Regions from separate parts of the Microlunatus elymi genome, predicted to be linked through region 1. Evidence: predicted binding sites of a transcription regulator. Region 1 holds the regulator's gene; each other region holds the start of a gene.

Region 1 (10,163 bases):
GCGGCCAGTACGTACAGGGTCGCACTGACCGCAACGCAGCTGATCGAGGCGATCAGGTTGGTGGAGAAGATCTGCCGGACGTCGGTCTCGGACAGCACCGTGACCATCAGCGCCGGGCTGGCCACGAAGAACGCCAGCCGGGCCAGCACGGTCTGGGCGTTGGCGCCGGCGATCTTCAGATGGGCGATCAGGAAGCCGACCCCGATCACGATCACGATCGTGAGGAAGCCCTGCAGGACTCCGCCCACGCGTCTCTCCCCTTCGCCCGACCGACGGCCGAGTCAATCCTGACCCATGGTCGGCCCCGCACCGCAATCGGTTGCCAAGTTTGCCAGAACCGGCCGGTTCGGTCGGTGGCGGGTGCGCGCGGGACCTCGACCTGCCACGGAGATCCGCGACCTCAGAAGGACGGGCGCGGGAGTTCGTTGGCGCTGACACCGACGATGATCGCGATCACGGCGATCAGGGCGGCGCCGATCCAGAACCACCGCGGAGGCACCGAGACCAGGTTCCAGACCAGCCAGACGATCTCGGTCAGGGCGAAGATGACCACCGTGATCGTGGCCGCGATCGCCGGCCCGAAGGTCGTAGTATGCCGGGTCGCCATCCCACCCGACCCGTTCACCGGTGGCAGGTAATAGGTCAGCTGGATGCCCGAGGCCGCGATCAATGCGCCCAACAGGCAGATCAAGATCAACACCACCGAGCCGGCAATCCGCAACGGCAGGTGTGGTCGGGCGCTGCTGGTCACCGGCCTCCTTCGCTGGGCGCCGAGTGGCGCCGGCCAAGGCTACCGAGACCCGGGGTCATCGCGGCAAACCGACTGGCTGCTGTGCACCCTGGCTGCCGGAGGGCGCGCGATCGCGTACAGTGCTGTCTCTCCCCCGTGCATAGAGGCACCGATGATTTTTCTCTGTATCGCGATCGCCTGGATCGTGCTGCTGGCTCTTTTCGTGATCGTGTGGGCCCGCTTCGCGGCGCGCCGGCGTGCTCTTGCCGACGCCCTGGAACGGGACCGGCTTCGCTCCCGGCCGCCACACCTGGTCGAGAACGACACCGACGGCCGGCGGAACTCCGGCGGCGCTGCCTGACCGCACAGCGGGCGGTTCAGCTGCAGCCGCTGGTCGAGCCGCAGCCCTCACAGACGTAGCAGCTGCCGCTCGGGCGCATCTTCGTCCCGCAGGTGAAGCACAACGGGGCGTCGACGCTCAACCCGGAGATCGACTCCATCAGCTCAGCGGTGGTGTGCGCCGCCTTCGGCGCGACGCTCGGCGCCACCGGCTCGGCTTCGGTCACCTTGGTCTGCGCCGCCACCGGTTCCGCCTTCGCCCCTGCGCTCAGTGACTCGGCCTTCAGCGACTCGGCCTCACTGGCCTCGTCGTCCTCCGGCTCGGGCGGCAGGTAGGACCCGGTCTCCACCTGACGGGCCCGCTCGGTCGCGGTGTAGATGCCCAGCTCCGAGCGCTGCTCGAAGGTCAGGTAGTCCAGCGCCAGCCGACGGAAGATGTAGTCCATGATCGACTGCGCCATCCGGACGTCCGGGTCGTCGGTCAGACCGGCCGGCTCGAACTTCAGGTTGGTGAACTTCTCCACGAACGTCTGCAGCGGCACACCGTACTGCAGCCCGATCGAGACCGCGATCGAGAACGCGTCCATCACGCCGGCCAGGGTCGAACCCTGCTTGCCCAGTTTGAGGAAGACCTCGCCCAGACCGTCGTCCGGGTAGGAACCGGAGGTCATGTAGCCCTCGGCGCCGCCGACCGAGAAGGACGTCGTCCGACTCGGCCGCGACTTCGGCAGCCGCTTGCGGGTCGGCCGGTACTCGACCTTGACCGCCTCGGTCTTCTGCTCCGGCTCGACCAAGGTGTCCTTGGACTTGGCCTTGCCGTCGCTGAGCGGCTGACCGACCTTGCAGTTGTCGCGGTAGACGGCCAGCGCCTTCAGCCCGAGCTTCCAACCCTCGCGGTAGACCTCGGCGATGTCCTCCACGGTCGCCGCCTCCGGCAGGTTGACCGTCTTGGAGATCGCACCGGACAGGAATGGCTGGGTGGCCGCCATCATCCGGACGTGGCCCATCGGTTTGATGGAACGCTGACCCATCGCGCAGTCGAAGACCTCGTAGTGCTCCGGTTTCAGTCCGGGAGCGTCGATCACATGACCGTTCTCGGCGATGTACTCGACGATCGCCTCGCTGGTCTCACCGGTGTAGCCGAGCATCTTCAGGGCCCGCGGGATGGTCTGGTTGACGATCTGCATCGAACCGCCGCCGACCAGCTTCTTGAACTTGACCAGCGAGAAGTCCGGCTCGATGCCGGTGGTGTCGCAGTCCATCATGAAGCCGATGGTGCCGGTCGGAGCCAGCAGTGAGGCCTGCGCGTTGCGGAAGCCGTTCTGCTGGCCGAGCTTGATCACCTGTGCCCATTCCTTGCCGGCCAGTTTGTGGATGTCGCCGTCGAAGGAGGACAGCGTCCGCAGCTCGTCGTTCGCCGCCTGATGCTTGCGCATCACCCGTTGGTGCGCGTCCGCGTTGCGGGCGTAGCCGGCGTACGGACCGACCACCGCGGCCAACTCCGCCGATCGACGGTAGGCGACGCCGGTCATCAGCGAGGTGATGGCGGCGGCGACCGCGCGGCCGCCCTCGGAGTCGTACCCGTGGCCGGTGGCCATCAGCAGCGCGCCCAGGTTGGCGTAGCCGATGCCGAGCTGCCGATAGTCCTTGGTGGTCTTGGTGATGGCCTCGGTCGGGAAGTCGGCGAAGCTGATCGAGATGTCCATCGCGGTGATGATCAGCTCGACCGCCTTGCTGAACAGCCCGGCGTCGAACGTGTCGTCGTCCCGCAGGAACTTGAGCAGGTTCAGGCTGGCCAGGTTGCAGGAGCTGTTGTCCAGGCTCATGTACTCCGAGCACGGGTTGGACGCGGTGATCCGGCCGGTCTCGGGGTTGGTGTGCCAGTCGTTGATGGTGTCGTCGTACTGCAGGCCGGGATCGGCGCACTCCCAGGCGGCCTGGGCGATCTTGGCGAACAGCTCGCGGGCGTCGACGGTCTCGATCACCTCGCCGGTGTGCCGGGCGCGCAGCCCGAACTCGGCGCCGTCCTCGACCGCCCGCATGAACTCATCGGTGACCCGGACCGAGTTGTTCGCGTTCTGGTACTGGACGGAGGCGATGTCCTTGCCGCCGAGATCCATGTCGAAGCCGGCGTCCCGCAGCGCGCGGATCTTGTCCTCCTCGCGCGCCTTGGTCTCGACGAACTCCTCGATGTCGGGGTGATCGACGTCGAGGACCACCATCTTGGCTGCTCGCCGGGTGGCGCCGCCGGACTTGATGGTGCCGGCCGACGCGTCCGCACCGCGCATGAACGACACCGGACCCGAGGCGGTGCCGCCGGAGCTCAGCAGCTCCTTGGAGGAACGGATCCTCGACAGGTTCAGACCGGCACCCGAGCCGCCCTTGAAGATGAACCCCTCTTCCTTGTACCAGTTCAGGATCGAGTCCATCGAGTCGTCGACACTGAGGATGAAACAGGCGCTGACCTGTTGCGGGGCGTTAGTGCCGACGTTGAACCAGACCGGCGAGTTGAAGCTGAAGAACTGGTGCAGCAGCATCCAGGTCAGCTCGTGCTCGAAGATGTCGGCGTCGGCGGTGGTGGCGAAATAGCCGCTCTCCTCGCCGGACTTGCGGTAGGTCCGCACCACCCGGTTGATCAGCTGCTTCAGGCTGTGCTCGCGGGCATCGGTGCCGACCGCGCCGCGGAAGTACTTGGTGGTGACGATGGTGGAGGCGTTCACGCTCCAGAAGTCGGGGAACTCCGCGCCCTTCTGCTCGAAGACGGTCTCGCCGGTCTTCCAGTTGGTCTGGACGACGTCTCGCGGTTCCCAGCTGACCTCGTCGTACGGATGGACGCCCTCGGTGGTGAAGACGCGCTCGATCCGCAGACCGCGCTGCTGCGCACTGCCGGCCAGCTTCTTGCCGGTCTGTTCCTTACCGGCTTGGGACTTCTGGTCCGATCGGGTCGTTTCGGACATTGGTGGCTGCCTCTCTCCCTGTCCGCCCATCTCTGGACGCCTAGGTCTCGTCGGACTGCTGAATCTCGGGTCTTGCTGATGTCTGATGTTGGCCGGGACGGACCCATGCACCCTTCCCCAGGTGCCTGAGCCCGTCCCGGGGCTCAGGTCGGTCCCTTTCGGGTCCGGGGTGCCGCGGGTCTGCTGACCGCGGCCGTCTTGCCGGCGTTGGGCCGGCTGCGCGCCGACTTGGTCGAGCGGGACGCCGGGCGAACCGGGCCGGACGCCAACTCGGGGATCAGCGGTTCGATACCCAGCGGTTCCTGTTCCACCCGGAGCATGGCGATCTCGGCCTCGAAGTCGTCGACCGAACCGAACTGCCGGTAGACACTGGCGAATCGCAGGTAGGCGACCTGGTCGAGTTTGCGCAGCGGTCCGAGGATGGCTACGCCTACCTCGTCGGCCGGCACTTCGGGCTTGCCCGAGCCGCGGAGCGCGTCCTCGACCTCCTGGCCGAGCTTGGCGAGTTCGTCCTCGTTCACCGGCCGGCCCTTGCAGGCCTTCCGGACACCGCCGACGACCTTGTCGCGGTTGAACGGTTCGACCACACCCGAGCGCTTGATCACGGCCAGTTGCATCTGCTCGATCGTGGTGAACCGGCTCTCGCACTCGGGGCACTGACGACGGCGGCGAATGCTGCTGCCGTCCTCGGCGACCCTCGAATCCAGCACCCGGGTATCGGTGTGCCGGCAGTACGGGCAGTGCACGACGAGCCTTCTCTCCACGTTCGAGCTGGAATCAAGCTGTTGGATCTGAAACAAACCCGGTGCCCGACTGGGGACAACTCTGGGGATGACTTGTGGGTGGCGATGTGGACGGCGTGTGGATAGCGACCACTAACTGTGGAGGAAACACACCCGTGTAACTACTAGATATGGATCTTAGGCCGCTCCAGCGGAGACGTCAACCGTCCTGTGCCGGACTTCGCGAGTCGGTCAGCGGAGCCGGTCGCCCGGGCGGCCCGTTGGCCTGCAGGGCACCAACGGCGCGACGCGAACCGGTCAGAGGAGATTGCGAAGAACCGCGTAGAGCACCGCGGCAGCCGCGGCGACGCAGATCCAGGACCAGCCCGGAACGCGGTGGATCGGATCCGCGAGCCGGCGCGGTAGCCGCAACGTCGGTCCGCCCACAGCAGCCACCGTCCACGCCACTGCGGACAGTGCCAGCACGACGAGTGCGATGAACACGCCGGGGTTGTAGCCGAATGCGGCAGGAAGGTCGCCACGCAACAACTCGGCGCCCATCCTGGTGGCGCCACACAACGGGCATTGCCAGCCGGTGACAGCGCGGAACGGGCACGGAATGCCGAGCCCCGTGGTCCGGTAGACGAGGCTGAGGGCCAGCCCGCCGGCCAGGAAGGCGCCGACACCGACCGGGCCCCGAGCCCGGCGGGCCGTCGGATGCGGGACCGAGCCGGCACCGTACGTCGTTGGGTCGGAGGCCGCCTTCGAATGCTTGGGACCGGCAGCTGACACGAGACCCATTCTTCACCCCGGCGATGCGCATGGCACCCGCCGGCCGCGTCAGCGGTTACCGAGGGCGGACTGGGAGGGAATGTAGTTGTCCGACGTCACCGTGATCGCCGTCGCGGTGATCACGGTGATCGCGGCAGCCACCAGCACGGCCCCGGTGATCAGGACGACCGCGATCCCCCGACTCGTCAGCCGCCAGCCGGCCGACCCGGCGGCGACAGCCGTACGACGCACAGGCGCCGTGCTGCAGCCACGAACCTCAGCGGATCCGGCCGGCGACCGGCGCAGCGACGGAGCGTCGAGGCCGGTCACCGACCGGGTCGCCGGACGGCCGGCTCGACCGCTGCCACGGCTGGGCCGCGGCCGCCGAGCCCTGGTCGGCCGGTCGACCGAGCTCCGCACCGCTGAGGTTTCGATCGTTGTCGCACTCATCTTGCATCCCCTGACCTCGAACGCATGTTCGATAGAACGTCTGTTTGATTCTTAACCCATGACCGTGCGATCCGCAAGACCATTCGCACAGCCGTTCTCATTCGTTATCTGCCCTGCACCGGCCCTCCGACAGTTCTTCGGCGACCGGAGAAGCAGCCGTGACGATCACAACAGAGGCCACTGACAGTTCTTCCGAAAGGCGCCCTGCGGCGGCGCCGGTCAGAGACACGCCGGGCGACACATCGAACAATTGTTTGATTCTGTCGGCGGTCTTCTCTACGGTGAGCACATGGCCGATTCGAAGAAGAGTTCTCCCAGCTCGGGCCGCAGGGCGGCAGCGAAGAAGACCACCGCGCGGGCGAGATCCACTCCGCCCGCACCGGTGCAGACGCTCCGCCGTGGTCGGCCGAAGAATTCCGACGTCGAGGCGCAGATCGAGGCCGCCCGGGCCCGGTCGGCCGAGTTGGCGCAGCATGCCACCGTGACACCACTGCCGGACGGACCGGCCGACGCCAGCGGGCTCACCCCGCGACAGCGTCGGGTGCTCGAGGTGATCAAGGAAGCGGTGGACACCCGCGGCTATCCGCCGAGCATTCGCGAGCTCGGCGAGGAGGTCGGCCTGGCCAGTTCGTCCAGCGTGGCCCACCAGCTGAAGGTGCTGGAGCAGAAGGGATTCCTGCGTCGCGACCCGAATCGGCCGCGGGCGATGGAGGTGATCCTGCCGCAGGACTTCGGTGCGGACTCGGCCGCGGTTCGGTCGCTGCCGGGCACGGCGAGCACGACCGACGAGACGGCCATCAACGATGCCTTCCCAGCGCCGGTTCATGTCCCGGTGCTGGGCAGGATCGCCGCCGGTGGTCCGATCCTGGCCGAGGAGCGCTTCGAGGACGTGTTCGCGCTACCCAAGCAGGTGGTCGGCGAGGGTGAACTCTTCCTGCTCGAGGTTCGTGGCGACTCCATGATCGAGGCCGCGATCTGCGACGGCGACTGGGTGGTGGTCCGCAAGGAGCAGACTGCGGAGAACGGCGACATCGTCGCAGCGCTGCTCGACGACGAGGCGACCGTGAAGACGTTCAAGCGGACCCGCGGCCACGTCTGGCTGATGCCACACAACCCCGCCTACGATCCGATCGACGGCGATCACGCCTCGATCCTCGGCAAGGTGGTCGCCGTCCTGCGCCGGCTCTGACCTGGCTGGTCGCGTTGCCCTCGAGCAGATGGGTCAGCCGTTGACCGATTTCGACAGCGCCTTCAGATAGCCGTCGATCCCCCACGGCAGCGACAGCACGGTCGGCGGGGACACGGCGGCCACGAACGCCGGCCCGACTACCGGAGCGACGTGGCCGGCCTTCACCTGCTGCATCGACTTCGCGTACGGCTTGGACAAGAACGTGTCGATGCCCTTCTGGTCGTCGGCGTACACGACCAGCACGTCACTGGTCAGCGAACTGGTCTTCTCATAGCTCAACGTGTAGTAGAAGTTCTCGTCGTCGGGTGCGAGCCGATCGACGCTGGGCGCATTCACCAGCCCGAGGTCGGTCAGGAACTGCACCCGCGGATCGCTGTCCTTGTAGACGTAGAAGGTTCCGCCGACATCCCAGACGGCGGCGACGGTCTTGCCCTTGAGTTGAGGGTAGGCGGCGGCCTTGTCCTTGATCGTCCGGTCCGTGTCGGCGACCAGCTTCTCGGCCTCTGCCGATTGGCCCAGCGCTTCGCCGACTGTGGTCACCACGTCACGCCACGGAGTTGCCCAGGGTTTGTCGGGGTAGGCGACGGTCGGCGCGATCTTGCTCAACGTTTCGTACTGCTGCTTGGTGATACCGGAGTAGTTGGCCAGGATCAGGTCCGGCCGCGCCCTGGTGATCTCCTCGAACGGCACGTCGTCGGAACCGCTGGGATTGGGCAGGATCGCCGGCGTCTTGGCGTTCAACTGGGTCAGCTTCTGCTTGATCCACGGCAACAGGCCCTCCTTGTCGGCGCCGTAGGTCTGCTGCGGGATCGCCACCGGTACGACGCCGAGCGCGAGCGCGGCGTCGGTGCTGCCGAAGCCCCAGGTGACGACCCGGGTCGGCTTCTTCTCGATCGTCGTCGCCCCGAACGCGTGCTGGATGGTGACCGGGAAAGCCGAGGAACCACCGGACCCGGCGGACTGGCCGGCTTGCGGAGTGGCGCTGGATTGGCAGGCCGCCAACACGATCAGTCCCAGCACGCTCACCAGGGCCACCAGCGCCCGGACGGGTTTGATCACAGCAACGACTCCTTGTGAATTAGGTTAGGTAAACCTCACAAAGGTTAGCCCAGCGCCGCTCGCCGCGCCATCCGCCGGCCATCGATGAGACGACGATCACCCGCCGAGCCGCCTCCGCGGGAGGCTGCCGTGAACCGTACGAACCGTAGCGTCTGCTCGCTGGCCCGAACCCGAGAGCGGAGTACGCCCCATGAAGAAGATCCTCGTCACCATTGCTGGAGCCGGCCTTGCCGCGGCCACGTTGCTGCTGAGCGCCTGCGGCACCCTGACCGTCTCCCAGGCCGATGTCGAGAATCAGATCAGCACCCAGCTGCAGAAGCAGGTCGGCCAGAAGCCCGACGACGTGACCTGCCCCGGCGATCTGCAGGGCAAGGTCGGCACCACCATGCGCTGCACGCTGACCGCCGGCGACTCCAAGTACGGCGTGAACGTCAAGGTCACCTCGGTCGAGGGCAACAAGGTCCTGTTCAACATCAAGGTCGACGACCAGGCCAGCTGATCGGCCCCCATGACCCGATCGTGCCCGGTGACCCGATCGAGCCCGGTGACATCGCCGGCAGAGCACCAGGGATGATCATCCGGTGAACCGTGAGCTCCTCGATGTCTTCGGCCTCGACCCGGAAGTCCTGCACCTCAACCACGGCGCCTTCGGCTGTGCCCCGATCGCGGTCCGCCGTGCCGCCGAGGACTGGCGCAACCGGGCCGAACGCAATCCGCATCATTTCAACGGCCACCAGTTGCCGGGCCTGATCGCCGGGGCCCGGCATCGGGTCGCCGACTTCCTGCAGGTGGACGCCGAGGCCGTCGGTTTCGTCCGCAACGTGTCCGAGGGCGTGTCGTCGGTCTTCGGCTCACTCGACCTGCGGCCGGGCGACGAGATCGTGGTCTGCAATCACGGCTACGGCGCCGTCACCATGGCGGCTCAGAACTGGGCCGACCGGCGCGGCGCCGCGATCCGGACGGCCGCGTTCGGGGTGGGCGCCGATGACGAGACGATCGTCGCCGCGTACGCCGGCGAGTGCGGACCGAGGACCCGGCTGGTGATCGTCGATCAGATCACCTCGCCGACGGCGATGGTGCTGCCGGTCGCGGCAATCGCGAACGCGGTCGACGCGCCGGTGCTCGCCGACGCCGCTCATGTGCCGGGAACTCTGCCTGTCGACATCGCCGGACTCGGCGTCGCCCACTGGGTGGGAAACCTGCACAAGTGGTGTTACACGCCGCGCGGCACCGCGGTGCTGTGGACCGTGGCCGGCTATCGCGACCGGACCTATCCGGCGACGATGAATTGGCAGCTCAATGACGGATATGCGGCGAGCTTCGACTACCCCGGCACCTGGGACTACTCCGGCTGGCTGTCGGCGGGCGACGGCCTGGACTTCTGGTCCGGGCTCGGCGGCTGGCAGCAGATCGATCGCCAGGCGGCGATGCTGGCCGAGGCTCAGGAACGGGTTGCCGCGCGGTTCGGCAGCTCGCTGCAGGGTCTGCCGCAGCGTCCGGCCGCGACCATGCGTCTGGTGCCGCTGCCGGAGAGTCACGCCGGCGACCGGGCGCGGGAACTTTCGGGGGCCCTGAGCGAGGAGTACAGCATCCAGGTGCCGGTGACGTCGCACGACGGCCGGTCCTACTTGCGGATCGCGGCGGCGCCGTACAACACCCCGGACGACTACGACCGGCTGGCCGACGCGGTGCTGGAGCTCACCGAGGGATGTGACTGATTGCCGATCAGCCTGCGCTGTCCGCGGCGTTGAGCAACACCGGATCGGCCAGATGATCACCGGGGACGAAGCCGGCAGCCAGCACCCGGCGTTCGGTGTCGAGCGCAGCCCACAGCTGTTCGGCCAGTTCGCGGTGGGTGGCGGCAGTGCTGGTGATCGGCACCGGGCCGGTGTTGGTGATCGGGTCCGCGACCGGACCGCGATAGGTGGACAGCAACATGCCCTCAC
Region 2 (10,163 bases), 2.2 Mb from region 1:
GATCGGCACCGTACTGTTCGCGATCGGTGCCGTCGGCGGCTACCTGCTGCGGGCTCACGTACGGGTTCGGGTGTCGGCCTGGCTGCATCCGTTCAGCGATCCGGATCAGTCCTGGCAGCTGATCCAGGCCCAGTTCGGGCTGGCCTGGGGCGGCCTGCTGGGACGAGGCCTGGGCGAGGGCCGGCCGGGCCTGACCCCGTTGGCCCGCAGCGATTTCATCGCCACCTCGATCGGCGAGGAGCTCGGCATGGCCGGGTTGTTCGCCGTGATCCTGATCTACGGTTTGATCATCGCCCGCGGCCTGCGGACCGCGCTGGCCTGCCGGGAGCCGTTCGGCAAACTGCTCGCGGCCGGTCTGTCGTTCTCCTTTGCCCTGCAGGTGTTCCTGATCATCGGCGGTGTCACCAGGCTGTTGCCGCTGACCGGCCTGACCACCCCGTTCATGTCCCAGGGCGGCTCGTCGCTGATCGCCAACTGGACGGTGATGGGACTGCTGCTGGTGATCAGTCACCAGGTCCGCAAACCGGTCGCCACCACCGAGGTGATCGGTGAGGGTCAGTTGATCGTCGAGCGACCGGGTGAGCACTACGGAGTTGATCATCAGCAGCGGGTTGATCATCAGCAGCGGACGCCGAACGAACCCGCGCAGCTCAGCCCGGACGACACCGAGGTGACCCAACACTTCGACACCGCCGACGACACCGCGACCGACCTGCGGCAGGGCGACACCGCGCCGGGCGGCGTCCGGCCGGGTGAGAGGAGGCAGCCGTGAACCGACCGATCCGCCGGGTCACCGTGTTGATCATGGTGCTGTTCGGACTGCTGTTCGCCAATGGCACGTACCTGATGGTCTTCCAGCAGTCGTCACTGAACGCCAACCCGCTGAACCGGCGCGCCCGGGACGAGGACTTCGCCCAGAATCGCGGTTCGATCCTGGCCGGCGACACCCCGATCGCCTACAGCAAGCCGTCCGACGATCGGTTCAAGTACCAGCGGATCTACCCGCACGGCAAGTTGTACGCCCCGATCACCGGCTTCTTCTCCTACGACCACGCCAACACCGCGCTGGAGGACTCGTACAACACTCAGCTGGCGGGCACCGACGACAGCCTGTTCGTCCGCCGGATCATCGACATGGTCACCAACCAGGCGCCGCAGGGTGCCAGTGTGCAGACCACCATCGACCCGGACGTGCAGAAGGCCGCAGCGGACGCGCTGGGCAAGCAGAAGGGTGCTGCGGTCGCGATCAATCCGAAGACCGGCGCCGTACTGGCGATGGTGACCAGTCCGAGCTTCGATCCGAACAAGATCGCCTCCCACGACATCAGCGCCGCCGACAAGGCGTACACGAAGTTGATCAACGATCCATCCGGGCCGATGCGCAATCGGGTCGCGCGGGAGATCTATCCGCCCGGGTCGACGTTCAAGCTGGTGACCGCGGCGGCCGCGCTGGAGCAGGGTGCCAAGCCCGACACCATGGTCGCCTCACCCGATCGGCTGCTGCTGCCGGGCACGACCACCTATCTCTACAACGAAAACAAGTCCTCCTGCGGTGGGGCCAAGATCACCCTGACCCGTGCGCTGGACGTCTCCTGCAACACCGCCTTCGCCCAGCTCGGACTCGACCTGGGCGAGGACAAGCTGCGCGAGCAGGCGGTCAAGTTCGGCTTCGACGCCCGGCACCTGGACGAGGTCGGCGGCGTAGCCAGCGTCTTCCCCGACACCCTGAATCAGTCCGAGCTGGCGCAGTCGGCGATCGGTCAGTACGAGGTCGCCGCAACCCCGTTGCAGATGGCGATGGTGTCGGCCGCGATCGCCAACCAGGGCAAGGTGATGGAGCCGTACCTGGTCTCCTCGGTCCGCTCGCCCGACCTGCAGGTGCTGTCCACGACCAAGCCCAAGGAGATCTCCGAGGCGATGAGCCCGCAGAATGCCAAGGAGCTGTCCGACATGATGGTCGACGTGGTGCAGAACGGCACCGGCACCGCGGCACAGATCCCCCAGATGTTGGTCGCGGGTAAGACCGGCACGGCGCAGTCGGCGCCGGACCGCAAACCGTACGCCTGGTTCACCGCGTTCGCCCCGGCGGACGACCCGCAGGTCGCGGTGGCGGTGATGGTGGAGGACGCAGACATCCCCCGCCAGGACATCGCCGGTGGTGCCCTGGCGGCGCCGATCGCCAAGGCGATGATCGAGGCGGCGGTGAAGAAATGATCCGGGTACGCGTCATGCAACGATGTGCCCGGCGAAAGGAAGTCGGTAGATGACACAGCCCGAGACACCGGCGCACCGAGTCGTGGGTGGCCGATACGAGCTGGGGGAACTCCTCGGTCGTGGCGGCATGGCGGAGGTACGCCGTGCCGTCGACAACCGTCTCGGCCGCCCGGTGGCGGTCAAGGAACTCCGCACCGACCTGGCCACCGACCCGACCTTCCAGGCACGGTTCCGGCGGGAGGCACAATCGGCCGCCGGCCTGAATCATCCCAACATCGTCGCCGTCTACGACACCGGCGAGGAGACCGATTCCGCCACCGGCGTGCAGATCCCGTACATCGTGATGGAGCTGGTCGAGGGTCCGACGCTGCGCGACATCCTGCGTGAGGGCCGCAAGATCCTGCCCGAACGCGCGCTGGAACTGACCGTCGGCGTGCTGGATGCGCTGACCTACAGCCATCGCGCCGGGATCGTGCACCGCGACATCAAGCCGGCCAACGTGATGCTGACCCAATCCGGCAACGTCAAGGTGATGGACTTCGGCATCGCTCGCGCGGTCGCCGACACCTCGGCCACCATGACCCAGACCGCCGCGGTGATCGGCACCGCGCAGTACCTGTCGCCGGAGCAGGCTCGCGGCGAGACGGTCGACGCCCGCAGCGACCTCTACTCCGCCGGCTGTCTGATGTACGAGTTGCTGCTCGGCCGGCCGCCGTTCACCGGCGAGTCGCCGGTCAGCGTTGCCTATCAGCACGTCCGCGAGGCGCCGGTCCCACCGAGCCAGCTGGATCCCTCGATCAGCCCGGAGATCGACGCGATCGCGCTGAAGGCGCTGGCCAAGGAGCCCGACGACCGCTATCAGTCGGCCCGGGAGATGAAGTCCGACATCAACCGCGTCCTCGCCGGTGAGCAGGCCACGGTCGCGCTGGCACCGGTCGGTGCAGCGGCGGTGGCCGCAGAGGATGCGGATGCGACCCGGGTGGTGCCGGCCACACTGCCCGGCTCCGGTCCGGAGGATCTGGACGAGGAGGACGAGGAGCCGAAGAAGAAGCGCACCGGTCTGGTCGTCGGCCTGATCATCGCGATCGTGGTGGTGCTGGCCGCGCTCGGTGCCGGCGGCTGGTACTGGTGGAACAGCCAGCATCCGCAGGCCGCACCGCCGCCGCCGAAGGTGGCCGTCCCGTCGGTCAAGGGGATGGATCGCACCCGGGCCGAGTCCGAGATCGAGTCCAAGGGTCTGAAGGCCAGCATCAGCAACGTGAACGGCGCCGACGACGCGACCGTGAACACCGCAGTCGAGCAGTCCCCGGCGGCGCAGACCAAGGTGGACCCGGGTTCGACGGTGAAAGTCAAGATCAACGTCGGGCCGAAGACGGCGACCCTGCCGGACGATCTGGTCAGCATGTCGGCGAAGAAGGCGACCGCCGCACTGGAGGACGCCGGCTTCTCCGCCGACAACATCAAGAAGGTGAAGGCTACCCAGCCCGAACCGCTGGACGCGAAGAAGAACGAGGTGCTCGCGGTCGATCCGGACGAGGGCGCAACAGTGCCGGTCGACACCGAGGTCACGCTCACCGTCGCGACCGGTGAGTCCCAGGTGCCGCGGCTGACCGGCAAACTGGAGGACGTGGCCGCTCGGGACGCCGAGGACGCCGGCTTCAAGACCAAGACCAAGCTGGTCCAGGACGAGAACAACCCGGTCGGTTCGGTGGTTGCGCAGAGCATCGACGCCGGCGAACTGGCTCCGCGCGGCACCACGATCACGATCAGCGTGGTGGACGAGCGTCCGACCCCGCCACCGACCTCTTCATCGCCGACCAACACGGCCACCGCGAAGAGCACACCCTCGGATTCCGGTTCGCCGAGCCCGTCCGACACCACCAGCCCCAGTAAGGGCGGGTAGTCGATCGGGGCCCCTTTCGGGTCGCACTTGTTTGACCACACCGGTGGGTGCCCGCACAGTCGGCGCCCACCGGTGTTCGTCCCCCACCAGAGCCGGGTTCGAACGGCACCTCTGGGCCGGACAGCGTTCGTTTCCCAACCAGACCCGGAATCCGTACGCCGCCAGCAGCGCCAGCCCGGCGCTACCTCGTGCGTTTCCCACCAGAGCCGAGTTCGAACCGCATCTCTGCGCCGGACAGCGTTCGTTTCCCAATCGGAGCCGAGTTCGAACCGAGCGCTCGCGCCCGACGGCGTTCGTTCTCAACCGTGGCGGGATTTTCGCACCATCGCGGAGCGGCCGCATACCTGGACTGTGTGCCATCCCCGACCGTCCGGGGCGGAGCGGGCGTGCGCCGGTTCCGCAGTTTTTCGAACATTTGTCCGATATCGGTGCTAGCCTGCTGGCATGAGCACGTTGACGATGCACACGACGCGGCAGTCGGTCCGCCGAGGATCGGCTCAGCACGCGACGACAACGACGACCCCGGACACGGCCACCAGCTACGAGTCCGTTCTACAGGATTCACTGCTCGATCTGGTGGACGAGATCGAGCTCGGTTCGCTGTCCGGCACGGTGGAGCGGCGCACCCTGACCCGCGGGCATGGGTGGACTTGCGGCCGGGTTGGCTGCAGGGTGCGGACGCGCTGATGCGGGAGTTGCTGCACACCGTGCCTTGGCACGCCGAGCGGCGCCAGATGTACGAGCGGGTGGTCGACGTGCCGCGGATGCTGTGCTTCTACGGTGAGGACGATCCGCTGCCACATCCGGTGTTGGACCAGGCGAAACGGCAACTCAACGAGCAGTACGGTGCCGAGCTCGGCGAGCCGTTCGTCACCGCCGGGATGTGCCTGTATCGCGACGGCCGGGATTCGGTGGCATGGCACGGCGACACCATCGGCCGCGGCAAGAGCGAGGACACGATGGTGGCGATCCTGTCCATCGGCTCGGCTCGGGCGCTCTCCCTGCGACCGCGAGGCAGCTCGACCACCTGGGCGAAGTTCCCGCTCGGGCACGGAGACCTGATCGTGATGGGCGGCTCCTGCCAACGCACCTGGGAGCACGCGATCACCAAGACCGCGAAGCCGGTCGGTCCCCGGATCAGCATCCAATTTCGCCCTGCCGGCGTCCGCTGACCACAGCGCTCCCGACCACTCCGCAACCAGGATGGCAACCGGATGGCAACCGGTGGCCACCGCGACCTATGACGGCATAAGTTGCAGGGCACAGGTGAGTAGAGCAAAGGAGTTCCGCCGTGGCCAAGATCGGCGTACAGGCAATGATGCTGAAGCAGCAGGTGGCCGATCGCGGCGCCTACGACGTCTGGGCCCAGCTGTCCCGGATCGGCTTCAGCGTGGTCGAGGTGTCCCAGATCGCACTGACCCCCCAGACCCGCGATGAGATCGCGCGGGCCAACGACGAGCTCGGCATGAGCGTGGCCGCGATCTCGGCAGGGATGGGCGAGACCGGCGGTGGCGGCAACGACTCCCTGCGCGAGTCATTCGACAAGATCGTCGCCGATTGCCACGCGCTCGGATCCAGCCGGGTCCGGATCGGCATGCTGCCGACGCTTGCCCTGAAGTCCAAGGAGTCGCTGGTCTCCTTCGCCCACGACGCGGGTGAGATGGCGCGTCGGCTGGCCGACCACGGCATCATCCTGAGCTACCACAACCATCACATTGAGTTCGCCCGGATGGACGGCGAGCACATCCTGGACATCATTCGCACCGAAGCTCCGGATCTGCGTTTCGAGCTCGACGTGCACTGGATCCAACGCGGCGGGATGGACCCGGTCACCGTGCTGAAGGCGTTCGCCGGCGATGTTGATCTTGTTCACCTGAAGGACTTCCGGATCGCGCTGCCGCCGGCCGAGGCGTTCGCCGCGCTCGAGTCCGGCGATCACAAGACGTGGTCGGAGCACTGGTCCAAGATCGTTCAGTTCGCCGAGGTCGGCCAGGGCAACCTCGACTTCTCCGGCGTGATCGAGGCCGGCATCGACGGCGGGGCGGAATACCTGCTGATCGAGCAGGACGATCAGTACGGCCGCGACATCTTCGACTGCCTCGCCGAGTCCCGCGAGCACCTGATCAAGATCGGCTACGCCGACCTGCTCTGACCCTCTCCTCCGAGACGCCGGCCGCACCCCCCGAGGTCCACAGCCGCGCGCAAAACCTGCCGCCGCACGCGAAATTTCGGGTGCGGCGGCAGTTTTCGGGTGCGGGAGTACTGGTGCCCGCGCGGCTGTTGGTCTTGACCGGGACGCGCGACCTACTTAGCGGACATCAGCGGGGCGAGGCCGGCGGCGCGTTCCGGGGCGTCCTCGTCGCCGCAGATCCGCAGCCAGTTGGCCAGCAGCTGATAGCCGTGTTCGGTGAGCACCGATTCGGGGTGGAACTGGACCGCCTCGACCGGCAGCTCCCGGTGCCGTACGCCCATGATCACGCCGCTGTCGGTCTGCGCAGTCACCTCGAGCGCGGCCGGCACACTGTCGGGCTGAATCGCCAGCGAGTGATACCGGGTCGCGGTGAACGGGCTCGGCAGTCCGGCGAAGACACCGACACCTGCGTGCTGCACCAGCGAGGTCTTGCCGTGCAACAGCTCCGGCGACCGGCCGACGAAACCTCCGTACGCGACGCCGATCGCCTGCAGCCCCAGGCAGACTCCGAAGATCGGCCGCTGCCCGGCCTGTTCCTTGATCAGGTCGATGCAGACGCCGGCGTGCTCGGGCGTACCGGGCCCGGGCGAGAGCAGGATCCCGGCGTAGTCGTCGGCGTAGCCGGGTTGCCGGAAGCGTTCGTCGTCGTTGCGCCAGACGTCGACCACCGCGCCGACCTGGGCCAGGTAGTGCGCCAGGTTGAAGACGAAGGAGTCGTAGTTGTCCACGACGAGGATTCGCAGGCCCGGTCCGGTTGCGAAGCTCGGCTGATTGATGTCTGGCACGCGGTCATTCTTCCACCGACTTGTCAGAAGCTGGTTGGCCGATAACCCAACTACGTCCTGACAAGTCGGCGGTCAGCGGTGTGGGGAGGGTGAGGTGGACGGCACCTGGGCGTATTTCAGGTCCAGTGAACCGCGGTAGGCGGGGAAGCGATCATGCGCCTTGGTGTCGACCTGGTAGCCCAGCCGGAACCGGTCCACGTACTGCTGGTAGATCCGGACGAACTCGGAGTTGTCCAGGGTCCGCCGCAGCTGGGCCTGGTTGCCGATCGCGCTGATCCGGTACGGCGGTGCGTACGGGACGCCGTGCAGGACGACCGTGTTGCCGACGCACTTGATGCCGGTGGTGGAGATCACCCGCTGCCCCTGGATCGTCATCGCCTCCGCGCCGCCGGCCCAGAGCAGGTTGACGATCGACTGGATGTCCTGCTGATGGACCACCAACAGGTCCTGATCGATGCCGTTCGCGACCACATCGGCCGGCGCATCATCGAGCGTCACCGTCAGCGACGGCCCGGTGACCGGCCGCAGCCCGGCCGCCAGCGAGCGGGCGTTCAGCTCGGAATCCTGCTCGGTCCGGCTGCCGTTGGCCGCGAGCTGGTCGACCTCACTGCGCAGCGTCGCCGCCTGGTCGGCGAGATCGGCGTTGCGCCGGGATTCAGAACGAACCAGGCTGATCAGGTCGGTGTTGCGGGCCGGGCGCAGGTCGATGCCGCGGGCGTTGACGGCGCTGATGGTGATCATCAGACCGGCCGCCAGACACACCACCCCGGTCAGCACCCGGCCGGCCAGTCGGCGCCGATTGCGCAGCCGCTGCCGAACCCGCGCACGGACCAGCGCGCGCCGGACCCGCTCGCCGATCGGACGTTCAGCCACCCGCTCCACCTCGTTGCCGTCATCTGCTCCCCCGGCCGCAGAGAATGTGCCTCGCGGGTAGGGATTGACTACGCTACCCACAACCCCCTGGTCAAGTCAGCTCGTCCGGGGTGGGATCGTCCGGGTTCAGATTGCCCGGGGTGAGATCGTCGAGGAGAGACGTTGCCTGAGTCGAAAGTTCGCAAGGCCGCCGCTGACAAGCGGAAGCGGCCGGAGTCGTCGAAGTCCGACGCGACCGGCAAGGCGTCCTCCGCGACCAAGTCCGGCACCCCGACCAGCCGCGCCTCCCGCCGGATCGTGGAGCCGGAGCCGGTGAAGCGCCCCTGGCTGTTGCCGGTGACGATCGCGATCGCGGTGGTCGGCGTCGCCTGGGGTGTGCTGTATTTCGTCGACGACTCGCTGATCGGCTTCATGAAGCCGCTGGGCAAGCTGAACATCGCCATCGCCGCGGCCCTGGTGGTGCTGGCAGTCGTCCTGTTCCTGGTGCTGCGTCCGCGCACCGGCACCCCGTACGCACCGGGCAGCCGCCGCTGGGTGCCACCGACCTTCATCGCCGTCGGCTTGTTCGGCGTCGCCTGGCTGATCGTCTACTACGTGGCCGGCACGGCGGTCCCGTTCATGAGCGCGCTCGGCAACTGGAACATCCTGATCGGCATGGCCGGGATGGCTGCCGCCTTCATCATCGCCACCCTCTGGAAGTAGTCCGACCGCACTACCCCAGGCCGGTGACCAGCTGATCGAGCCCTGCCTTGATCTGATCGACTCCGTAGCCGAGGTCGTTGCGCTGCGCCAGGAAGCGCCGCGCCTCCAGATTGGTCAGCAAGGCGCCGGCGAGATAGGTCGCGTCGAGGCCCGGCCGGACCTGCCGGATCAAGATCGCCAGATGCTGATGATGAGCGTTGTACGCCCCGCCGCCCCGGGTTCGCGGATCGTCACGCACCGTGGCCATCACCGGTGCGTACAACTCCAGCAGATCGACGAAGGCGTGCAGGAACGCCTTGATTCGCTCCACCGGCTCCGCACCCGGCCCGAGCGGAGGCGGCCCGGAAATCATCTGCTCCTGCAGTTCCCGCTCGTGCTCATCCATCAACGCGTCCACCAGACCGGCCTGATCGCCGAACCGGCGATACACCGTGCCGACCCCGACGCCGGCGTGCGCTGCGACCTCGTTCATGGTCAGTTCCTGCGGACCGCGCTCGTCGATCAGCTCCCGGGCAGCCTGCAGGATCCGCTGCCGGTTACGGGCCGCGTCCGAACGCTCCGGCGGAGGCGACTGCAGCAGCGTCAGATCACCGAGTACGGGCCGATCCCGGTCGACCGACCGCCCAGCGTTCACCCTGGCACCCCCGAAGTGCTTGTCCGACGGACCGCCGCGATCGGCGGCCAGCATCGAGACTAACCGGATCGGATTCCGGATTCGGTACGCGTCGGAATACTCCTCCTGCCCGGCATCCTCCGGCACCAGGTGCACTCGTCCGGCTCCCGGTGCGCTCGCACCCCACCACCCCGCCCTCTGCTGCTCGGCTTGGTTCCCGCGCACCTGCGGTGCAGCCGCGGATGTCGGAACCTGCGCGGGAGTACCGCAGGTGCGCGGGAAGCGTGCCGAGCCTTCGGGGTCCTGCTGCGAGGCGGACGCCGTGGTGAATCACATCAATGTTGTTTCTCCACAGTGGGGATAACTCCTGTGGACAACGGGCTGTGGATCGGCGCCAACCCACTGCCGACCCGCCCGCGATCTCCTGCTCAGGCGAGAGGGCGGCAGCAGAGGCGGGAAGTGGCCACGCCCCGAGCTGAGCAGGAGACCCGCGACCAGTCTGGCCAATCGGCCTGCGGGATCCGCGGACGAATCGCCGTACACCTCGGTGACGAGACCTCGAACGCGTCGGACGCTCATCAGCTTCTGCACAGTTCCCCAGCTGAGCCGCTGCGGCACCCGGGGTGGGCGGGCAGGAACGACTCTCAGATCGCAGCCGCTTTCCGAACTTGAACAATCAACCCAACGGGCCTATGCTGCGTAACCGGATAGCAATCCGTTTACGTTCGGCAGTACGAGGAGAACCCCCATGAGCGAGAGCGTCAAGACCGCCGTCATCTACTACAGCTCCACCGGCAACATCCATCGGCTGGCCGAAGCGGCCGTCGAGGGTGCGGAGAAGGCCGGCTCCGAGGTGCGACTGCGCCGGATCCGGGAGAACGC
Region 3 (10,163 bases), 1.2 Mb from region 1:
CACCGGTACGGGTCGCCGTCGACAGGGTCGACCAGAGGCGTACCGGATCGGCCGGCCGCCGCGCAGAAGGCGGCTATCAGCCGAGCGCGACGATCGACCGGCGTGCCCGCCGCGGCCTGCAGCAGTCGGCCGACCCGGGCGGGCACCACGCGTTCGGGCAGCGGCGAAGTCGAAGCCACAGCCGGGCCTTGGGGGCCGGAGTCGAACGAAAGTACGAAGTCACATTAGGTGTGCCTAACCTTATGTGGCAATCGGCGTTGGTCAGGCGACGCTGGGCGCCACCTCTGCCGGGACCGTGGTCGGACGGCACAGAACCAACTCGAGCCGTCGAGCGGCGCCGATCGCGACCGCGCTGATGGCGATGTTGCCGACGATCAACAGCCAGCTCATTCCGGCGCCGAGGGTGAGTCCGGAGATCAGCGGGCCGAGCGCGGTGGCGGCAGTGTTGAATGCGGTGAACAGGCCCAGCGTGCTGCCGACCATGTGCGCCGGAGTGAGCGAGGCAACCAGGGGATTGAGCACCGGCGCGAACAGCGTCTCGCCGGCCGCGAACAGGCCGAAGCTGCCGACGAAGATCATCGAGGACAGTCCGGGAAGCTGCGCGGCCAGGCCGAGTACCGCCCAGCAGGCGACCCAGACCGCCCCGACGATCATCAACAGACCGGGCGCCGAGCGGTGGGCGGTCCAGCGGATCACCAGCAGTTGCAGCCCGAGCAGCACCGCGCAGTTCACCGCAGCCGCGATGCCGATGGTCTGCTCGGAGACGTTCAGCACGGTCAATCCGTACGCCGGCAGGCCACTCTCGAACTGCCCGTTGTAGGCCAGCTGCAGGGCGAAACTGATCACCGCGATCAACAACAGCGGCCGGGACGACTTGATCAACTTCCACGCCGTCCGCGCGGAGCGCGGCTGTGGAGAAAACTGCGAGGGCCGCGCGTCCAGTTCGCGGGAGCTGATCGCGTCACCGCTCAGATCGGACGCACCGCGGGCGGCGGCGCCGACGAGCACCGCAGAGAGGGCGAACCCGCCGGCCGCCAGCGCGAAGGCCGGCAGCATGCCGTCCGGGTGATCAAGATCAACAACGAAGCCGCCGAGGAAGGACCCCAGCCCCATGCCGAGCGCCTGCCCGCTGACGATCCAGGCGAACAGCCGCCGCCGATCGGTACCGTCGGACGACCAGCGCAGGGCCAGCACCGATTGTGCAGGGTTGCCGCCGGCCAGCCCGAAGCCGAAGAAAGCCATCCCGGCAAGAAAAGTGGCCGGGTTGTCGGCGATGATCAACGTCGCCGCCGCGACCGCGGCCAGTGCCCGGGTGATCATCGCGATCAGCGCCGGGTTGTGCCGATCGGCCAGCCGCCCACCGAGCGGAGCGGCGATCAGCGCGCCGACGGAGAACAGGCTGGCCGCCGCGGCACCGATCATCCCGCCCCAGCCGCGGGTCTGCGCTGCATAGGCGTACTGATAGGGCAGCACCGCACCCCAGCCGAGCATGGCGACGACGGAAGCGACGATGAGCAGAACGGCGCGGCGGCGCACGGCGAACCTCCCCGAAGACGTAACAAGACCCGGCGATCGGCATCACTGCCGGGCCGGGTCCTAGACTGAGAACTACGAAGACTTCAAGGCAGAAGACTTCGACGTCGAAATAATATCACGCCCGGAACGGGGTTCTCCGATGGCCAGAGCACAGCGCACGTCCCTGACCGACGACTACCGCGCAGCGGTCGCCACCTTCGTCGCGGCCGGCGCCGACGAGCAGGTGCAGCGGGTGGTGGAGTCGGTGTATCGGCTGGCCAAGCGGCTGTCGGCCTGGTACGACAGCCAGCTCGCCGACCTGAACGTGTCGTCCGGCGAGTGGGCGGTGCTGAAGGAGCTCGCGCGCAAGGACGGCCCGATGACGCCGAGCCAGCTCGCTGCCGCGACCGACGTCGCCCCGTCCTCGATGACGCACCGACTCGACGGCCTGGTCGAGCGCAAGCTGGTCGAGCGTGAGCCGGATCCGGACAACCGAACTCGGGTGCTGGTCCAGCTCTCCGACGGTGGCCGGGAGCTTTTCACTGCCGCGATCCGGGAGGCCAACGTGGTCGAGAGCGACATCGTCGCCCCGCTCACCGAGCGGCAGACCCGCGAGCTGGCGAACCTGCTGGAGAAGGTGATCGTGGGCCTGGACGAGGACGATCGTCCCGCGTCCTGAGATCAGATGCTTAGCCTTTGTAATTAGCGCCGCTAAACATTAGACTGCCTCCCGGTGACGACACGTGATCCCGGGATGAAGTCCGCGCGGCCGACCGATCTGCGCAGCAACGCCGGCCTGGCCGGTGCTCTGCGGCCTGCCCTGTTGCGGCTGGCGCGACGGTTGCGGCAGATGCGCGACGAGTCGCTGGAGCTGAGTCCCAATCAGCTGTCGGCGATGGGCGTGCTGCTCAACCACGGTGATCAACTGATGGGGGAGCTGGCCGCGCACGAGACGGTGCAACCGCCGTCGATGACCCGGATCGTCAACGAACTCGAGCGCCGCGGTTACGTCCGCCGGTCGGCGGGTTCGGATGACCGACGACAGGCCAGGGTTTCGCTCACCGACGCCGGCCGCGAAGTGCTGCTGGCCAACCGCAAACGTCGCAACGACTGGCTGGCCCGGAGGATCGCCGAGCTGGAGCCGCAGGAACGCGACATCCTCCGCAAGGCCATACCGATCTTGGAGAAGGTGAACCGCGCGTGACGCAAGCGTCCTCGACGCTTCCCGAACCCGATCAACAACCGGGCCGCCGCCGGCTGCCCGGCCTGAGCTCAGCCGGCCGTACCTTCGCCGCTCTCAGTGTCCGTAACTACCGGATCTACTTCTCCGGCGCACTCTTCTCCAACATCGGCACCTGGATGCAACGGGTTGCCCAGGACTGGCTGGTGCTGGAGCTGTCCCACGGATCCGGCCTCGCCGTCGGCGTCACCACCGCGCTGCAGTTCCTGCCGATGCTGTTGATCACCCCGTACGGAGGTCTGATCGCCGACCGCTTCGACAAGCGGATGGTGCTGCGGATCACCCAGACCTGGATGGCGCTGTCGGCTGCGGCGCTCGGATTGCTGGCCGTGCTGGGAGTTGCGCAGACCTGGCACGTCTTCGTACTGGCCTTCGTCTTCGGCGTCGGTACCGCCTTCGACAACCCGGCCCGGCAGGCGTTCGTCTCCGAAGTGGTCGGCCGGGAACACCTGCCGAATGCGATCGGGCTGAATTCGGCAAGTTTCAACGCTGCAAGGATTGTCGGGCCGGCGGTGGCGGGCATCGTGATCGCGGCGTTCGGGTCCGGCTGGGCGATTCTGGCCAACGCGGTCAGTTATCTGTCGTTCATCATCGCGTTGAGCATGATCGATCCGACGAAGCTGCAGCCGACGGTGCTGACCAAACGAGCCAAGCGGCAGATCCGCGAAGGACTGGCGTACATCCGCGGCCGCTCCGACATCATCCTGGTGCTCTGTATCGCCTTCTTCGTCGGCACCTTCGGGCTGAATTTCCAGATGACGTCGGCGCTGATGGCGCAGCAGGTCTTCCACAAGGGCGCCGGGCAGTACGGCATCCTCGGCACCTTCATGGCGGTCGGTTCGCTGGCCGGCGCGTTGATCGGTGCCCGGCGCAAGACCGCGCCCAGGGGCCGGTTCATCATCGCGGTGGCGATGGCGTTCTGTGCGATCGAGATGGTCGTCGGCATGATGCCGACCTACTGGACGTACGCAGCGCTGTTGCCGATCATGGGGCTCGCGTCGATGCTGACGCTGAACGCGGCCAACATGAGCGTGCAGATGGGCGTCGATCCGAAGCTGCGCGGGCGCGTGATGGCGATCTACATGATGGTGATGCAAGGCGGTACGCCGATCGGTGCGCCCTTGCTGGGTTGGGTTGCCGGCGTCTTCGGCGCCCGCTGGACGTTGATCGGCGGCGGCCTGATCGCCCTGCTCGGCGTGATGGCATCGGTAGCGATCATGGCCCGCCGTGGCGGCATCACCATCTCGCCCCAGATCAGCCTGCGCCCACCCCGCCTGGGCATGCACACCCGCACCCGCTGACAAGGCTGCACCGATCTGAGGGGCCCCGCCCAAGGCCCTGAGCCTGTCGAAGGGCTGGTAACTGGGTGCGGTCGGTCGGGTGTTCGGGGCTCTCCGCGCGGACAACCAGTCCGCACGATGCCCTGGATCCCTTGCCTGGTAAGGATTCTGGCGGCTGGTCCTGCGTGTCGGTCGGGCATCGTACGGACGGCCAGGCCCATCCACGTTCCGCGCGGAGAGCCCCGAACCCCCGACCTCGGCGCATGGTTGGGCCCGTCGGTGGTCGGCCGTCGACACACGCGGCATCGCCGGGCATCGGGCCGTACCGATTCGGCCGTTCTCAAGGCCCCTGAGCCCGGTCTGCGCTGCCTGCTCGGGCACTGTCGCCGCCACCCAGTCGAGGTGTACCCGCGCACTGCCGCAGGGTGCAATCAGGGCTGCCGCACGACGGCGCGGACTCCAGCTGCTGACGGCCGCCACTGATGGGTTGGTGGGTCAGTCGTGTGTGGGCGCGGCGGCTTGCCAGATGTGGTGGGCGAAGGGTCCTTCGCCGAGATCGTGGGCTCCGGTCGAATTGACCAGGAAGACTCTGCCGTACGGCGCCCGGAACAGGACGGTTCCGGGCTCGGGTTGTCGTCGGTTCCACAGTCCGTGGGTGATCACTCGGTGTTCGGGTCGGGCTTCGGGGCCGAGGTTGTTCTCTCGGGTTTGTCCTGTGCGGCCGGGTCGGTAGGGGTCGCTGTGGTCCAGGTCGAGATGTGGGCCGGTGGAGGTGGAGAACGGGAAGTCGCTGCCGGGGCGTTTGAGGAACATCCGTTCTCGCATCGGCCTTGGGATTTCGTAGGCGTCAACCGGAAGCAGGTCGGTGTTCAGGTCGATCACCGGTTTGATGGTGACCTGGCAGCCGTGCAGCCAGTCGGCGACCAGGCTGGACACGACCGGCCCGATGTCCTCGACCCGGACCACGCCGAGTCCGTGTTGCAGGGTTTCGTGGGCGATGTGCAGGTAGAGGGTGGCGTCGGGCCGCAACTTCGCGGGGTCGGTTGGCTGATCGCCCGGATCGCGGCCCGGGCCAGGTTGTGATCATGATCGAACCGGGGATAGCGGACCGGATGATCGTGGCCGGGTTGGGTCTCTGGTCCTTCGACAAGCTCAGGACCCTCGGGCTGGGCTGGGTGCTCGCCGGCCGGATCATGATCATCCTCGGGCAGATCCTCATCACCGAGTGCGGAGTCGAACAGAGAGGGTGCGTCGTCTTCGGCCAGCAGCCGTAGGGCGTAGGCGGGGTTGGCCAGGATCCCGATTGCGGCCGCGCGGCGTTCGTCCTTGGTCCGGTCGTCACCGCGGCGTCCGAGGAGGTCGGCGAACCGGTCGACCATCGCGTCGAACCAGATCACGTCACAGGCATCGGCCCGGGCGAACACGGTCTTGCAACCGTGTTCGGTCGCCTGGCCGACCCAGACGCCCTTCTCGCGTTGGCGGCGTTCGGCCTCGGCGGCGATCCGGTCGGCGTCGACCTCGATGATCTTCGCTTCCACCAGGCGCATCAGGGCCGCCCGGCCCAACCGACCGACATAGTCGGCGACGGCGGCGTCGACCAGGCCGGCCTGCTCCACACTGAGGTGCCGGGTGGCTTGGGCGATCAGTTGCGCATCGGCGCCCTCGATCTCGAAGGTGCGGACGCGGGCCAAGAGTCGGGGCAGCCGATAGCGCAGGTCGAGGGCGTCGGCGATGAAGTACCGGCCGGCCGTGATCGATTTACGCAGGTGGGTGGCGAACTCCGGGATCGCGAACTCGGCCATCGCCGGGGTGCCGGCGCCGCCGGGATGGATCGGCCTGTCCCCACCCGGGATCGCGAGCTGATGCGGGTCGATCGACTCGGCCGGATGGTAATGGGCCCATTCGACGGCCTGGATCAGTTTGGTGTTGCGACCGATCAACTCCTGCCGGTCGGCATCATCGAGGCCGCGCAAGATCTGCGCCGCGTCCCGACCGCCCTCGTTGATCATGCACCTGACGGTACAGACGACCTCTGACAAAACATGCCCGTCGAAAGCCCAACCCTGCAAGAGAAATCTCCGAATGTTCTGCCGAACGTGCGTCCGGTCTGGGGTAGGGTGCGGCGGCTGTGATCACGCTCTGGAGTCGGGGCCCTGACCTTGTCGACGGGCCGGACGCTGTACTCATGGCCCGGCGGCTGTGGTGGTCCTTCGACCGGATCGGGACCCGTCGGTTGCGTCCCCTGGGCTCCGGAGGTTCACGTCGCATCGATGGTCCGTCGCGCAGAGAGCCGAACACCCGACCGACCGCACCCCGGCTACCAGCGCTTCGACAATCTCAGGACCCTTGAGTCGAGTTGGCTGGCCGCGTGCCTGTTCGGCCCAGAGGGGTCGGCCCGCTAGTCGCGAGGTCGGGTGTCGGGTCTCTCGCCCCGAACGTGGATGGCCGGGACGTCCGCACGAGCTGACCGGCCCTTCGACAAGCTCAGGGCCCTTGGAGTGCGCTCACGATTCGAATCAATGCTCAGGACATATGGGTTGCGTTCGGGTGGCTGAGTTGTTCGGATGTTGTTGGGTGTTCGTGAACGGGGAAGGGCATGAAGGCGGGTGCGGTCGGTGACGCGGGTTGTGGTTCGGGACGGGGTGTGCGAATCCGAGACCGATACGGAACGGGCGGAGAGTTGGCTGGCGGCTGCACGCCGGATCGCGGCGCCGGACGAACCGGTGGCTGATGATCTCTCCGGCGACTGCAAGCTGTTCGCTGTTGATCATGATCTGCGGATCGTGCTACGACCGATGACGCGAGGTGATCTTGCTGACGTCCTGCGGTGGCGGCAAGCCGATCACGTTCAGCGCTGGTTCGGTGGGCGCTCGACCCTTCAGGAGATCAGTGACCGCTATGGGCCGCGGATCGACGGCGACGAGCCGACGCGGATGTCGGTGGTCGAGGTGAACGGGCGATCGATCGGTTTCATCCAGGACTACGTGATCAAGGACTATCCCGAGTACGCGATCTTGACGCCCGATGCCGATGCGATCGGTGGCGACTACCTGATCGGAGAGCCGAGTTGGATCGGGCGCGGCATCGGCACCCGACTGATCTGGACCTGGCTCACCGGTCTGCCGGATCAGCATCCCGCCAGCAGCAAGGTGTTCGTGGCACCCGACCATCGCAACACCGCGTCACTGCGCATCCTGGCCAAGACCGGGTTCGAGCAGGGCGTCTGGTTCGACGAACCACAACGTGACGGAACCGTGGCGACGCTGGTCGGTTGCGCTCTTGATCTTGAGGTCGTGATCGGCCGCTGACCAGCAACACGGCCGGGCGTGCTCTTGACAGCGCCACCCGGGCCGCAGCAGAATCGCCCGGAAACGTTTCCAAACCAGGATGGAAGCGGACAGGATTCGGCAACGCCGCCCGAAGGAGTCCTACCTCGATGAGAGCCGTGCGCACCCTTCGCCCGATTCGTACGATCTTGATCTTCGTCAGCGCGTTGGCGCTGGTCCTGACCTCGACGGTCGGGGCGCATGCCGGCCCGCGACATCAGCGGCCGACGGACGGTGCGACAGCGATGGCACGGGCGAGGGTCGCCGCCGATGTGTTGATGGGCTCCTACGATCCCGGCAAGGCGTGGTTTCCTTCCAGCTGGTGGAATTCCGCGGTCGCGCTGGAGACCATCGGCGACTACATGCAGCGCACCGGCGACCGCCGCTTGGAAATCCCCCACTTTCGTGAAGGCATGCACTATGAGGAGTTGTCATGCCAGAGAAGCGACGGAAGTTCGACGCGGAGTTCCGCGAGGGCGCTGTGCGGCTGGTGCACGAGTCCAACAAGTCGATCGCGCAGGTCGCCCGTGACCTGGGGGTCAACGAGGGCACCCTGGGCAACTGGGTGGCCCGGGACCGTGAACAGCGTGAAGGCGTCAATAGCCTGTCCAAAGATGATCTTGACGAGTTGAAGCGGCTGCGCTCTGAGAACGCCGAGCTGCGGATGGAGCGTGATGTTCTCAAGCGTTCCGTGGTCCTGTGGGTGAAGGAGGCGATGAGGTGAGCGTGGCACGCTTCATCGCCGACCAGAGGACCTTCTACCGCGTCCCGATCGCGGTCTGCTGCGCCATCCTCGGCCTGAGTGTGGGCTGGTTCTACAAGTGGATCAAGTCCCCGGTCACCGACCGACAGCAGCGGCGCCGCGAGCTGGATGCTGCGGTGCTGGCCATGTTTGAGGCGTCCGGTCGTACCTACGGCTCACCGCGGATCCACCGGGATCTGGTCGATGCCGGCTGGAGGGTGGGCCACAACACGGTCGCCGACTCGATGACCCGCCAAGGCCTGCAGGGCAGAAAACGCAAACACCGTAAGGGATTGACCAAACAGGACCGCAAGGCGGCCAAGTTCCCGGACCTGGTGCAGCGGGACTTCTCCGCCCGGGCGCCGAACTGCAAATGGTGTGGCGATATCACTGAGATTCCGACCGATGAGGGCAAGCTCTACATGGCCACGGTGATCGACTTGTTCTCGCGCAAGCTGCTGGCCTGCCCGATCAGCGATCACCCCGACGCGCCATTGGTCTGTGATGCGATCAAGATCGCCGCGGCGGTCCGCGGTGGCCGGGACCACATCGAGGGTGTGATCTTCCACTCCGACCGTGGATCAACGTATACAGCGAAGGACTTTTCCCTGCTGTGTAAGAAGAAACTCGGGATCCGACAGTCGATGGGACGGGTCGGATCCTGTTTCGACAACGCGGCAGCGGAGTCGTTCTTCTCCACCCTCGAACACGAAGTCCTGTCCCGCCACCACTTCGAAACCAAAGCCCAAGCCAGGGCTGTCGTCCTGGCCTGGTGCCACCAGTTCTACAACGTCCAACGACGGCACAGCGGCGCGGCCTTGCTGCCACCCGACCAATACGAGATGATCACCGCTGACCAACCGGCAGCGGCCTAAACCGAAACCCTTCACGATTTCGGGGAAATCTCAGCTACCTGCCTCAACTCGACCGGACTTTCGAACAGGACCAGGGAGTCTTCCCACCCGGAGAGTTGTCCGGCGACCCGCTGCTGGGCAACTTCACCAGTCGCGCCATCGACGATTCGGAGTGGTGGGCGCTCACCTGGATCGAGGCCTACGACCTCACCGGCCAGCAGAAGTACCTGAACATGGCGGTCAAGATCGCCGACTATGTGCAGGGCTACTGGGACGACACCTGCGGCGGTGGTGTCTGGTGGAATGCGGAACGGACGTACAAGAACGCGATCACCAACGGGCTCTACATCCGAATGACCGCCGAGCTGCACAATCGGCTGCACGGTGACCGGACCTGGCTGGACCGATCCCAGCGGGCCTGGGACTGGTTCACCGGCAGCGGGATGATCAACTCCGACAACCTGGTCAACGACGGGCTGGACAACTGCAAGAACAACGGTCAGACGGTGTGGAGCTACAACCAGGGCCTGGCGATCGGCGCGGCGGTCGAGCTGTGGCGGGCCACCAGCGATGATCAACTTCTGCACACCGCGCGGAAGCTCGCCGACGCCGCGATCAACTCCGACGAGTTGACCTCGAACGGCATTCTGACCGAGTCCTGCGACGCTGACGACAAGACCTGCGACGACAACGGCAAGCAGTTCAAGGGGATCTTCCTGCGCTACTTCGCCGACCTCGCCGAAACCACCCAGGCTCCCGAGCTCACCGCGTTCGTCGCCGAACAGGCCGACACCATCTGGGGCCAAGATCGCGACGCGGCCAACCGGCTGGGCACCCGCTGGAGCGGTGCTGCCGGGGACGCCGATCATCCCAACGCGTTCGACTGGCGGACTCAGGCCAGCGCGCTGAGCGCCTTGATCGCCGACGTTCCGCGTCGTACGCCGGCCAGGTCGTTGTCGGCAACGATGGACCCGGCGCAGCCGGTGATCATGCCCGGCAACGCCCGGACCGCGATCACTGTTGATCTTGCGGTGACCGCCACGGCCACCCGCTCGGAGAAGCTGAACGTCCGGCTCGATCTGACAGCGCCGAAGGGCTGGACCGCCCGGTCCGCGCAGCGATCCGTGCTTCTGCGGCCGCACGGCAACGCCGAGCCGGTGCGTACCGTCGTACCTGTCAAGATCAACATTCCGGCAGGCGTTGCCG

What was found. Region 1 encodes LexA, which represses DNA repair genes until DNA is damaged. Its sites were predicted from a motif close to TCGAACANNTGTTCGA; they were not measured.
Region 2: a site for LexA is predicted at 4,525-4,540, ahead of FOE78_RS02420 (alpha-ketoglutarate-dependent dioxygenase AlkB). Genes of this name have one in related genera too.
Region 3: a site for LexA is predicted at 6,126-6,141, ahead of FOE78_RS21225 (DUF222 domain-containing protein). Genes of this name have one in related genera too.

The regions. Positions count from the first base shown of each region.
Region 1 is NZ_CP041692.1:3,484,246-3,494,408, forward strand. Features, by position in the region: gene FOE78_RS15535 (AEC family transporter) at 1-248, opposite strand, end outside; gene FOE78_RS15540 (hypothetical protein) at 401-751, opposite strand; gene FOE78_RS15545 (hypothetical protein) at 903-1,091, shown strand; gene FOE78_RS15550 (vitamin B12-dependent ribonucleotide reductase) at 1,108-4,026, opposite strand; gene nrdR (transcriptional regulator NrdR) at 4,170-4,772, opposite strand; gene FOE78_RS15560 (DUF2752 domain-containing protein) at 5,067-5,540, opposite strand; gene FOE78_RS15565 (hypothetical protein) at 5,589-5,969, opposite strand; gene FOE78_RS15570 (hypothetical protein) at 6,067-6,258, opposite strand; gene lexA (transcriptional repressor LexA) at 6,259-7,158, shown strand; gene FOE78_RS15580 (iron-siderophore ABC transporter substrate-binding protein) at 7,192-8,217, opposite strand; gene FOE78_RS15585 (DUF4333 domain-containing protein) at 8,408-8,716, shown strand; gene FOE78_RS15590 (aminotransferase class V-fold PLP-dependent enzyme) at 8,799-9,935, shown strand; gene FOE78_RS15595 (IMP cyclohydrolase) at 9,943-10,163, opposite strand, start outside.
Region 2 is NZ_CP041692.1:556,272-566,434, reverse strand. Features, by position in the region: partial or broken gene FOE78_RS02435 (FtsW/RodA/SpoVE family cell cycle protein) at 1-526, shown strand, start outside; gene FOE78_RS02430 (peptidoglycan D,D-transpeptidase FtsI family protein) at 769-2,214, shown strand; gene pknB (Stk1 family PASTA domain-containing Ser/Thr kinase) at 2,264-4,117, shown strand; gene FOE78_RS02420 (alpha-ketoglutarate-dependent dioxygenase AlkB) at 4,762-5,289, shown strand; gene FOE78_RS02415 (sugar phosphate isomerase/epimerase family protein) at 5,409-6,269, shown strand; gene FOE78_RS02410 (aminodeoxychorismate/anthranilate synthase component II) at 6,422-7,093, opposite strand; gene FOE78_RS02405 (DUF881 domain-containing protein) at 7,166-7,966, opposite strand; partial or broken gene FOE78_RS23980 (hypothetical protein) at 8,129-8,383, shown strand; gene FOE78_RS23975 (cell division protein CrgA) at 8,420-8,668, shown strand; gene FOE78_RS02395 (TetR/AcrR family transcriptional regulator) at 8,679-9,428, opposite strand; gene wrbA (NAD(P)H:quinone oxidoreductase) at 10,030-10,163, shown strand, end outside.
Region 3 is NZ_CP041692.1:4,649,366-4,659,528, reverse strand. Features, by position in the region: gene FOE78_RS21255 (enterochelin esterase domain-containing protein) at 1-179, opposite strand, end outside; gene FOE78_RS21250 (MFS transporter) at 262-1,536, opposite strand; gene FOE78_RS21245 (MarR family winged helix-turn-helix transcriptional regulator) at 1,676-2,194, shown strand; gene FOE78_RS21240 (MarR family winged helix-turn-helix transcriptional regulator) at 2,249-2,719, shown strand; gene FOE78_RS21235 (MFS transporter) at 2,716-4,056, shown strand; gene FOE78_RS21230 (hypothetical protein) at 4,531-4,971, opposite strand; gene FOE78_RS21225 (DUF222 domain-containing protein) at 4,914-6,044, opposite strand; gene FOE78_RS21220 (GNAT family N-acetyltransferase) at 6,651-7,343, shown strand; gene FOE78_RS21215 (transposase) at 7,795-8,085, shown strand; gene FOE78_RS21210 (IS3 family transposase) at 8,082-8,978, shown strand; gene FOE78_RS21205 (glycoside hydrolase family 76 protein) at 9,074-10,163, shown strand, end outside.